2 regions of the Paenibacillus sp. FSL M8-0142 genome follow, and region 1 is predicted to be linked to the other one. Evidence: riboswitches for the same ligand, from Rfam matches in the RefSeq annotation. Region 1 holds a riboswitch; the other holds the start of a gene.

What was found. A riboswitch is a leader RNA that binds a small molecule or an ion and turns the genes downstream of it on or off. The one in region 1 is predicted to bind thiamine pyrophosphate.
Region 2: it holds a riboswitch for thiamine pyrophosphate, as region 1 does, so the genes downstream of both, NSQ46_RS10595 (YkoF family thiamine/hydroxymethylpyrimidine-binding protein) here and NSQ46_RS27470 (ABC transporter substrate-binding protein) in region 1, are expected to answer to the same signal.

The regions. Positions count from the first base shown of each region.
Region 1 is NZ_CP152008.1:6,052,177-6,057,277, forward strand. It holds gene NSQ46_RS27460 (GGDEF domain-containing protein) at 1-329, opposite strand, end outside; gene NSQ46_RS27465 (VOC family protein) at 632-1,015, shown strand; TPP riboswitch at 1,215-1,326, shown strand; gene NSQ46_RS27470 (ABC transporter substrate-binding protein) at 1,447-2,487, shown strand; gene NSQ46_RS27475 (MTH1187 family thiamine-binding protein) at 2,591-2,884, shown strand; gene NSQ46_RS27480 (ABC transporter permease) at 2,881-3,636, shown strand; gene NSQ46_RS27485 (ABC transporter ATP-binding protein) at 3,827-4,657, shown strand; gene NSQ46_RS27490 (TatD family hydrolase) at 5,039-5,101, shown strand, end outside.
Region 2 is NZ_CP152008.1:2,222,163-2,227,263, forward strand. It holds gene NSQ46_RS10575 (methyl-accepting chemotaxis protein) at 1-633, opposite strand, end outside; gene NSQ46_RS10580 (class I SAM-dependent methyltransferase) at 857-1,579, opposite strand; gene NSQ46_RS10585 (nucleotidyltransferase domain-containing protein) at 1,719-2,417, shown strand; gene NSQ46_RS10590 (sporulation protein YjcZ) at 2,534-2,632, shown strand; gene NSQ46_RS10595 (YkoF family thiamine/hydroxymethylpyrimidine-binding protein) at 2,707-3,312, opposite strand; TPP riboswitch at 3,412-3,515, opposite strand; gene NSQ46_RS10600 (nitroreductase family protein) at 3,690-4,292, opposite strand; gene NSQ46_RS10605 (ABC transporter permease) at 4,825-5,101, shown strand, end outside.

The DNA.
Region 1 (5,101 bases):
AGAGCTTCCAAGCTCCAGAACAGTTCCGCCAGCCGGATGGATCCGCCAAACACCCCTCCAATCCATTCATCACCCGCATACAGGATGCGCCCTATTGCATCGCCGGCCAATCCGGCTGCAATCAGAAGCCAAAATCTGCGAAGATGGCCTTGCTCATACCGACTGCCAATCACCCCGATCAAATACGCGAATGCGGCTATCGGAGCCATAATGGCTAAGATGCGGTGAAGCAATAAAGCGTCCGGCATCCACAGGGCCAATATCCATTGGATCAATGCGTATCCAATCGCGAGCCGAATATATATGGAATCGGATGGACCCGGGCTCATTCATATCCCTCCCTGAAACAAAAGGTAGGCTTGGTCATTCATGATGAATAGGTCTTTCGAATTAAAGCGTTTCCATATCCAATCATACTTTTAGCCCGAGGAAAAGTAAAGAAAGAAGCGCCCAACAACTGGATATTTATAGGCATATAGGCCGCGTAGAATCGTTATTTGCGGAATTGTCCCGGGATTGTAGTCACTCAATCCCCACTTGACACATGGGGTTTATGTAGTATTATTCTTTCATATCAACGTATCTTTGGTTTTATATCCTAGCATAGTTTCATGGAAGGGGTTCTTGTAAAATGGGACAAAGACGATTGGACCATGTAGGCATTGTCGTAAGGGATCTGGAAGCAACGATCGCTTTCTATACGAAGGTGGTCGGCCTTGAGCTCAAGGACCGTCTGACGCACACGAACGGTGTCATCCAGCTGGCTTTCCTCGGCTTTAACGGCAGCGATGAAACCGAGGTCGAGCTGATTCAAGGATACAGCGACTCCCTTCCTGCGGAGGGAACGGTGCATCACTTTGCCGTCAGCACGGACGACATTGAAGCGGAATATGCACGGGTGAAGGAGCTGGACGTTCCGCATCTGGATGAGGAAATCGTCACGCTGCCCAACGGCTACCGCTATTTCTTCGTGCACGGTCCGGAAGGCGAATGGATTGAATTTTTCCAGCGCTAACAGGCCAGGTCTAAGGTTGCCCGCCCGCATATAGAGACTCCTATGGGTCGCCTGGATCATTCGGGTCTTCCATGCCTGGACAGCCACTCATCCCGGCGACCTATACGAACGTAGAAAATCGCCTTCAGGCATGGGGCGTTCCCGTACTGGACAGGTGCTTCCGGTAGGTCTATAATAACGGAAGTATAACCCGTAACTTCATAAATACCGGGGGAGCTGGAATCGGCCGGCTGAGAGTGTATCCCATAGAGATACTGACCCTTATACCTGATCTGGGTAATGCCAGCGTAGGAAGCCATAAGATTGCGGCTGTTCATAAGCCGTAGTATATACTTACGCCGTCATGCGCTCCGATACGATCGGGGCGTTTTTTGTTGTTGTTATGAAGTTAATACGGAAAATGGAAGACATATAAGGAGAGGAGAAACACGATGAAACAACGTACATGGCTCTCTCTGCTGCTCGCCTGCGTCCTGCTTCTGGTCGCTTCCGCCTGCGGGGCAAGCGGCCAGAACGGCGGAAGCGCGCCCGGCAAGCAAGAGACTGCCGGAGAAGGAGAACAGCCGGCCAAGCTCCGCGATGTCCAATTGATGCTGGACTGGTCGGCGAACACGAACCACACCGGATTATATGCAGCCAAGGAGCTCGGATATTATGAGGAGGAAGGGCTGAACGTGCAAATCGTACAGCCGGGCTCCGGGGGAACCGATGCGATGGTCGCTTCCGGCAACGTACCGTTCGGCATCAGCTATCAGGAGGGCGTAACGCTCGCCCGGACACAGGGGCTGCCGCTGGTTTCGATCGCAGCCATCATTCAGCATAATACGTCCGGATTCGCTGCACCGAAGGATCGAGGCATCCAGAAGGCCTCCGATTTTGAAGGAAAATCCTACGGAGGCTGGGGCTCTCCGATTGAGGAAGCCGTCATGAAATCGATCATGGAGATCGATGGAGCCGATGTGAACAAGGTCAACATCGTGAACATCGGAGACGCCGATTATTTTACGGCGGTTAAGCGGGATATTGATTTCGCCTGGATCTACTATGCCTGGACAGGCATTGAAGCCCAGCTTCGCGGCGAGCCGCTGGACATGATCTACGTGAAGGATTATTCCGAACAGCTGGATTATTATACGCCGGTCATCGTAACGAACGAGAAGCTGATCGCGGATGACCCGGAGCTTGTCAAAGCGTTCATGCGCGCAACGTCCAAAGGCTATCAATATGCGATAGACCATCCGGAAGATGCCGCGGCACTGCTGTCGAAGGCAGTTCCCGACCTGGATGCCGAGCTGGTGCTGGAAAGCCAGAAGTGGCTCAGCCCGCGCTATCAAGATGACGCGCCGCGCTGGGGCGAGCAGAAGGCCGAGGTTTGGTCCGGATATGCCGACTGGATGTTTGAGCGCAAGCTGCTGGAGAAGGAATTGGACGCGGAGCGCGCGTTTACGAATGAGTTTTTGCCTGACAAATAGGAGAAGCACTCCCCGCAGCATTGCAATGCTGCTTCGCGGCTCATCGGCATGAGGCTTAACGGCCGTGCAAATGAGAACCCATATACGAAAGGACGATTGACTCATGGCGAATACACTGCTGAGCATTCAAGTCATTCCGCGTACGCCGGACGGCGGAGACAGCATCCCTTATGTGGATGAAGCCATAAAGGTAATCCAGGATTCCGGCGTCAAATACGAGGTCCATGCTTTGGAAACAACGATGGAAGGCGAGCTGCCCGAGCTGCTCCGTATCGTGGAGCGCATGCATGATGCGCTGGTGAAAGCCGGGAGTCCGAGCATCATCTCCCAAGTCAAAATCGCACATCATCCGCAGGGCATCAGCATGGATAAGCTCACGGAGAAATACCGTCCATGAAAAGCTGGTGGAGCTCGATATGGCCGCCCGTCGTGGCGGTCCTCTTCTTTTTGATCGTGTGGCAGGCTGCGGTCTGGATGTTCGATATCGAGAAATTCATTCTGCCTTCGCCGACGGCTATCGGGCATGAAGCCATCACCGGGGCGTCGGGACTTATGGAACACACCTGGGCTACCCTAAAGTTAACCGTGATCGGATTTGCCATCGGAACCGGTATCGGACTCCTGCTCTCTTTGGCTCTGCACAGGGTACCTTTTCTCAAAACAGCCCTTTATCCGCTTCTCATCTTAAGCCAGAACGTGCCGACCATCGCCTTGGCCCCGCTCCTCATGATCTGGTTCGGGTTCGGCATGCTGCCGAAGGTCATCGTCATTACGCTCGTTTGCTTCTTCCCCGTAGCCGTAGCGGCCCTCGACGGGCTGGCACGGACCGACCGCACGATGATGAATTATATGCAGATGACGGGAGCCACGCCGTGGCAAATCTTCACCAAGCTGGAGCTTCCGCACGCGCTGCCATCCATCTTCTCCGGGATTCGGATCGCGGCCACGTATTCGGTCATGGGGGCGGTCATCGGGGAATGGATCGGGTCTGACCGGGGAATCGGCTATTATATGATGCTGCAAAAATCCGGGTACCGGACCGATCGCGTATTCGTGGCCATTCTGGTTATCGTGCTGCTCAGCCTGCTCATGGTAGGCGTTATTACCCTGCTGGAAAAACGGCTGATCCGCTGGAACCGGAAGCATTGATTGGCATGGCTTGGCTATATAGATGCTCTCTGCTTCATAAGTTGAACGATTGGACCGGGATGCGGGGCAAATACATGCAGGGTTCCTCTAAGCATCGCGACTGCTCCCCAGATTATAAATGGTTCTTTCAAATTCAGGTTACAGATAAGGTTGAAATCAGGGATCTTAATAAAGAAGGGAGGCTGCCCATATGCCGCAGCGAGCGACTGATTCCGTCTTGAATTCAACCGGCGGCGCAGCCGCCGCCCCCGCTCCTGCCCTGGAGGTCCGGGGGATTCGCAAGGTGTTCCGCGAGCGGCGCAGTGAAGTGCATGTGCTGGAGGAGCTGTCGCTTAGGGTGCTTCCAGGGGAATTCGTATCGATCATCGGCCCTTCCGGCAGCGGAAAAAGCACGCTCTTTCACATCATCGGCGGATTGATTGCGCCTGATGCCGGCCAGGTCCTCATGGAGGGACGGGAGGTCACCGGGGAGAAGGGCCGCATCGCCTATATGCCCCAGCAGCCGGCCTTGTTCCCGTGGCGGACGATTGAGGACAACGTCCTGCTGCCGGAGGAGCTCCGGGGGATCTCTAAAGCTTCCGCTCGCGCCCATGCCCGCGCTTGGATGGAACGGGCCGGGCTTGGCGGCTTCGAGCAGGCTTATCCGCATACCCTATCAGGCGGGATGCAGCAGCGCGCGGCATTTCTGCGGGCGCTCATGAGCCCGCAGGAGGTCATGTGCCTCGATGAGCCGTTCAGCGCGCTCGATGCCCTGACCCGAAGCGACATGCAGCGCTGGCTGCTCGATATATGGGAGGACACGCGGCGCTCGGTGCTGATGATCACCCATCATATTGAGGAGGCGCTGCTGCTCTCGGACAGCATCTATATTCTGTCCGCGCGTCCCGGCTCGGTTCTGAAACGGGTCGAGGTTCCGTTCACCCGTCCTCGCCGGGAGGATCTGCTGCTGGATCCGTCCTTCATCGAGCTGAAATCCGAGATTTCAGCCGTGCTGCGGCAGGAGCAGCAGAAGCGCAATTGACTAGCAGGGACTGCTATCAGGACGCTGACTTGTTATGCTTCCGGCTGCATTCAAGATGCTGACTTGTTATGTTCCAGCCGCTTTCAGGTGCAGATTTGTTATGCTTCAGCCGCTGTCAGGTGCAGATTTGTTATGCTTCAGCCGATTGTAGGAAATGTTAACTTGCCATTCCTCGGAAGCTTCGGTATGCGTGCTATACCAACTTCATTTGATGCGGATTCAGATCCCATTCCTCAGACGGAACAGCCGGCTGCATGCATAAGCAAGCGGCCGGCGGCTGTTATAGGTTCCGGCACGGAGCCGGATATGTAAAGAATAGCTTCTATATAATATATGTAGAGACAAACTGTAAGAACATTGGAAACGAAAGGAGGGCTCATTATGGCATCCGGAACAGCTTCAACCTCATTACCGCTTGAAACGTATGATCGCGCGGATATCCCG
Region 2 (5,101 bases), 2.9 Mb from region 1:
ATTTCGCAGCATGCCGGCCGATTGCCGGGATACCGATTCTCTTCCTTGCTCCACCAGCTGCAAAGTTGCCATCGACCGGGAGTTCATTTCATGGGTTGAGTGGGTGTAATTGCCGACCTTCTCCTCGATTTCCTTGATCGAGTCGGTCATTGCGGACACGTCCTCCGATATTTCGCCTGCTCCGACGGCCAGCTCTCCTGCAGAAAGCGATACCTGGTTCATGACCTGGATAAGCTCCTGATTTTTCGTTGATATATTCCGGCTTGAAGCCATGACGCTGCGGGTGATGTCGGAGGTTTCCTGAAGGATTTTGCGGAGCTTGTCCACCATGCTGTTGAAGGTTCTGCTGAGATCATTCATTCCGCCCATCTCTTCTACCTGGAAGGTAAAATCTCCTTTGGCAATTTTGGCGGAGACGCTGGAGATTTCGGAGAACGTGCTCGTAAGCGCTCTCTCAATGACACGGGAAAGTGGATAAGTGAGTCCGATTAGCACCGCAACAAGTACGATACCAATGACCGCTTTGCCTACGAGTATAAAGGCGATCAGCATTGGAAGCGCGAACAAGGCGGCAATGAGATAACAGGCTGCTGTGATTTTTTGAGCGATCGGGAGTCTGTTGAACCATGCCATACGAATGAATCCTCCTCAAGCTATATAGGATATTTTTACCATGATTATATCATCGTGCGACAAAAGTAGATACAAGGAATTACAAAATTTTCAATCAGGTGAGTCTAAAGACCCTGAATGAAACCCGGAAGATTCTGATCTAATGTTATCCTCGTACAGAACTCGTGAAAAAGAGAGCGGATTTGTGAACGCTTATGCGCTACAAACCCGCTCCAACGATTGTCTATTTCTCTGCCCGGAACAATGCGGAGGCCAAATATTCGGTGTTATCGAGAATCATGCGGTCATGCTTGAAGACCGTCTCCCAGAGTGCAAGGTCGAGCAATATTCCTTTATCCCGCTGCTCATAGGCATCCAGATGGCGTGTCTGTTCCTCCTTCAGCTTCTCGTTGAAATGATTGTATTCCAGCACCTCGGCCTGCTTGAAGCCGCTGCCCAGCAGCGCATCGCGCCATTTCTCCCGGTCCATGAGGCGGGGGATGCCGAAGAAGGCAAGCAGCTCGTTGAGCTGCGGTTCAGGCATGCTCTTATCCAGAATCAGCTCCCTGTCCATTAAAATTCCGCCGGCATCCAGAACGCGGTAATATTCCGGAATGGAGCGCGACGTATCGGTGAAGACGGTGACCGACTCGGCCAGAATGACATCGAATTGATTGTCCGGAAAAGGCAGCGAGCATACGTCTGCCTGAAGAAATTCCACATCACTGCCCATCGCCGCTGCTCTTGCTTTTGCTTTTGTAATCATATGCTCATTCAGATCAATGGCCGTCACTTGGTAGCCTAGGCCGGCTAGGTGACAGGCCGTTCGGCCGGTTCCGCAGCCAACCTCCAGAATTCGGCTGCTCGGCCTGATAGGGTACGAATTCAGCATTCTCAGAGTGGCCTCGAATCCCCCGGGGTGGGCGCTGCCCATCCCTAATTTGGACAGCATGTTAATGTAATTCATCGAATGGATCCCTACTTTCGTTATCTGCATAAGGATATTTGTTTATTTACCATATGATTGAGGTACGTTTGGGGTTTTCGCTGAATTTACTATTTTGAGCCCTTTTTTTGAAGATATGAGCGGTTTGGGGGAAATACGCATGAAGATGGAGCCGATTCAGGCCGCAAGGAAGGTCGTGTCGGAACAATATCCGGATTGTCTGCTGGCTGTACTGGGGGGCAGTGCTTCCAGGGGAGAGCATAACGAGCACTCAGACCTTGACGTGATCATTGTAGAGAGAGAAGGCGAAGGGCTGAGGAGAAGGACGATTGAAGCTGCCGGCTGGATCGTAGAGCTGTTTATTTTATCTAGCTCCGGCTATCGCGAAGATTTTGACGCAGGCATCGTTGCGGCGAATCCGACGTTGCAGCGGATCATGGCTGAAGGCGTTGTTCTCTGCTCGCTACCGGAAGGGGAAGCCATTCGCGGGGAGGCCCAGGCTGATCTGGATTACGGCCCGCTGCCATTAACGATGTCCGATATTGACGCAGCCCGGTACATGATCACCGAATACATGATGGATCTTAAGCAGGCCAAAGGGGACGGGGAAGCCTGGTTTACCGTTCAAAAAATATCGACTTTGCTCTGCGAGTTTGTCCTGAGGGTGAACCGGCAATGGACGGGGGAAGGGAAGACGCTGTTCCGGCTGGTCTCCGGCTTCGATCCGCATTTTAGCGAGCGGTTGGTGCAAGCGCTGGAGGCGATGTACCGTACCCGGCAATCGCATCAGCTCATGAAGCTGTGCGAGCAGGTTTTGCTCCCTTACGGAGGCCAGCTGCTTGTCGGATATGAAGAATAAGGCCATCGGCTGGGGGAAAAGACAAGCGGTACAGCTGCCGTGACCGTCGTTCTTTCCGGCTCATACCTTAATATGTGATGACATCACGTATTTCAATAAATCCAGGAGGGATCGTCATGAGCGGAGCATATGGTGGAGATGTTTGGGGCACATCAACGGGTATTATACTGGTTCTCTTTATCCTGCTCGTAATCATCTCGCTTGCTTGGGTTTAATTCATCAAGGATACGCGGTGGATAGCACAAGGACTCGGCATATCGCCGGGTCCTTGTCTGCTTAAGCGTGCATATTATACGCTATTCTGCTTTGGCGATGGACTGTGCGCGGAGACGACAGCGGTCATCACGAGGTGGCTGGTATCTGTCTGGATGGCATGCTTGAACGCATCCTCGAGGGATTCGAATACGCGAGTGAGCGTTCCGTCGAGACGGCTTGCGTAATGGACGCTGCCCCCGAAGGTTCCCTTTTCCTTGGCGCGCTGCACTTCTCCGTAGATAATATCCATATAATGCTCGGTTCCGAGCGGATACAAGGCGAACTGGCAGGCGGTTTCAATATCCGCGTGTGGTCCAAGCTCGCTGTTTAACACCCCGGAATCCTCAGACATATAGACATCCGCATCCGTATCGCCTGGGCAGCCGATGGAGTAGGTCCCATTAAAGACTGTATGTACGCCGGAAGCTGCCGCATGGGCGAATATCGCACGGGTAACGTCAAATACGTGCTCGGCACGTCCGCGAACACAAGTACTGACATCATCGGTATGAATCCATACCTTATCCGTATGCACAGACTCCAACGCCCCCACAATCACTTCGACGAAGCGGTCCGTCATCGGAAATACCGAGAACCGGCAGCCAACAATCCGGCTGGTTCCGCATGCTAACTCATTCATTGTAGATTCCTCCTGCAGCATAAATTTGAGAATGCAAAATAACGCAAAAAACCGCACCCTAAGGGATAAGTGCGGCGATGTCTACGCGAAAAATACATAAACATGAACGCTACACTTCCCCACGCTAGCATGACCTAGATCGGGTAGTAAGGGTTAACGGCGGTCCTGCCGTTTCTCAGCACAAGGCACCCCTAGTACAGCAACACAAGATATGAAATTTTGCTTAGATGCCGGCCGGTCCAAGCTTTCGAAAGAGGGCGGCTTCTTACTTGGTAATTGTAACGTCTCGGCATCGAAAAAACAATGTCACTGCAGCAAAAAACCGCCATGAGGAGCTTTAATAGGCTTCCTGATGGCGGCTCTTGGTCTTGTTTCGCTTACTTGTAAACTTTCACGCGATCTTCAAGCGGAGCAAATTCCTTGTCCCCTGGCTCAGCAGCCGGCTTGCCGAATGGCATTTGTGCAATCAGCTTCCAGTTTTCAGGAATGTTCCATTCAGCTTTTACTTTTTCGTCGATCAGCGGGTTGTAATGCTGCAGGGAAGCACCCAGTCCTTCGGCTTCCAGCATTGTCCAAACGACGAGCTGAAGCATGCCGTTCGACTGATTCGCCCATACCGGGAAGTTGTCGGCATAGAGCGCAAAGTTTTGCTGAAGCCCTGCGATGACATCGTTGTCCTCGAAGAACAGCACGGTGCCATAGCCTGCGCGGAAAGAGGCCATTTTCTCAGCGGTGGATTTGAATGCTTGCTCGTCGCCCACCACTTCCTTCAGAATGCCTTCCGTAATATTCCACAGCTTGTCATGCTGCTCACCAAGCAGAACGACCGCGCGTGCGCTTTGGGAGTTGAAGGAAGAAGGCGTGTATTTCACGGCATCTTTCACGATTTCTTGGATACGCTCATCGGAGATGACGGAATCCTTGCTGATCGCATAGTAGGAACGGCGATTTTTAAGTGCGGTAAGGAAGTCTTTAGACATGTTGATAAACCCTCCTGAGTCATGGTTTGGATTGCATACGCCTGATAAAAAGATGTCCTATCATTCAAGCAAATATGCATTAAGGTGATCGCTGAAATATGTTGAATTATTATTCCTTAACAACTTACTAATTGTAAGAAATAATACTTCCGTTAGTATGTTATTATATCACATTGGTCATTGTCAACCCTGTGATTGAGAATTTATAGATGAAATACCCCGTGATTGGGAGCTAAAACAGGGGAAGGGATTTTTTATTTCCTATTTATAAGAGAGGGCGAGGAGAACAATGGAAGGATTGAGGACAACAACGGCTAATTTCTGCCAAGCTTCATATTATGAACAATTGATGAACAAATCATGCAAAGATTAATAATTTAATTGAGTTTGATTCTCAATTATACTTGTCGGTTGAGAATGAGGGTGATATAATGCTTATCAGAACGTAATTGATAATCAATCTCAATGAGAATGATAACTGAATTACGAGCTGACGAAATGATTTAGAGACATATGCATAGAAGGAAGAGCCATGAAGATCATTTACTTAGCCGCAGCCGTTGTGGCGCTTTCCATCGTCTCCTTATTTATCGGAGTCAAGGATATTTCGCCGCTGGACTTATTCTCCATGACGGAACAACAACAGCATATTATGCTCGTCAGCCGCTTGCCGCGTCTAGTCAGTCTAATTCTGGCGGGAGTCAGCATGAGTATCTGCGGATTGATCATGCAGCAGCTTAGCCGCAACAAATTCGTATCGCCGACAACGGCGGGAACCATGGATTCCGCAAGACTGGGAATTCTCGTTG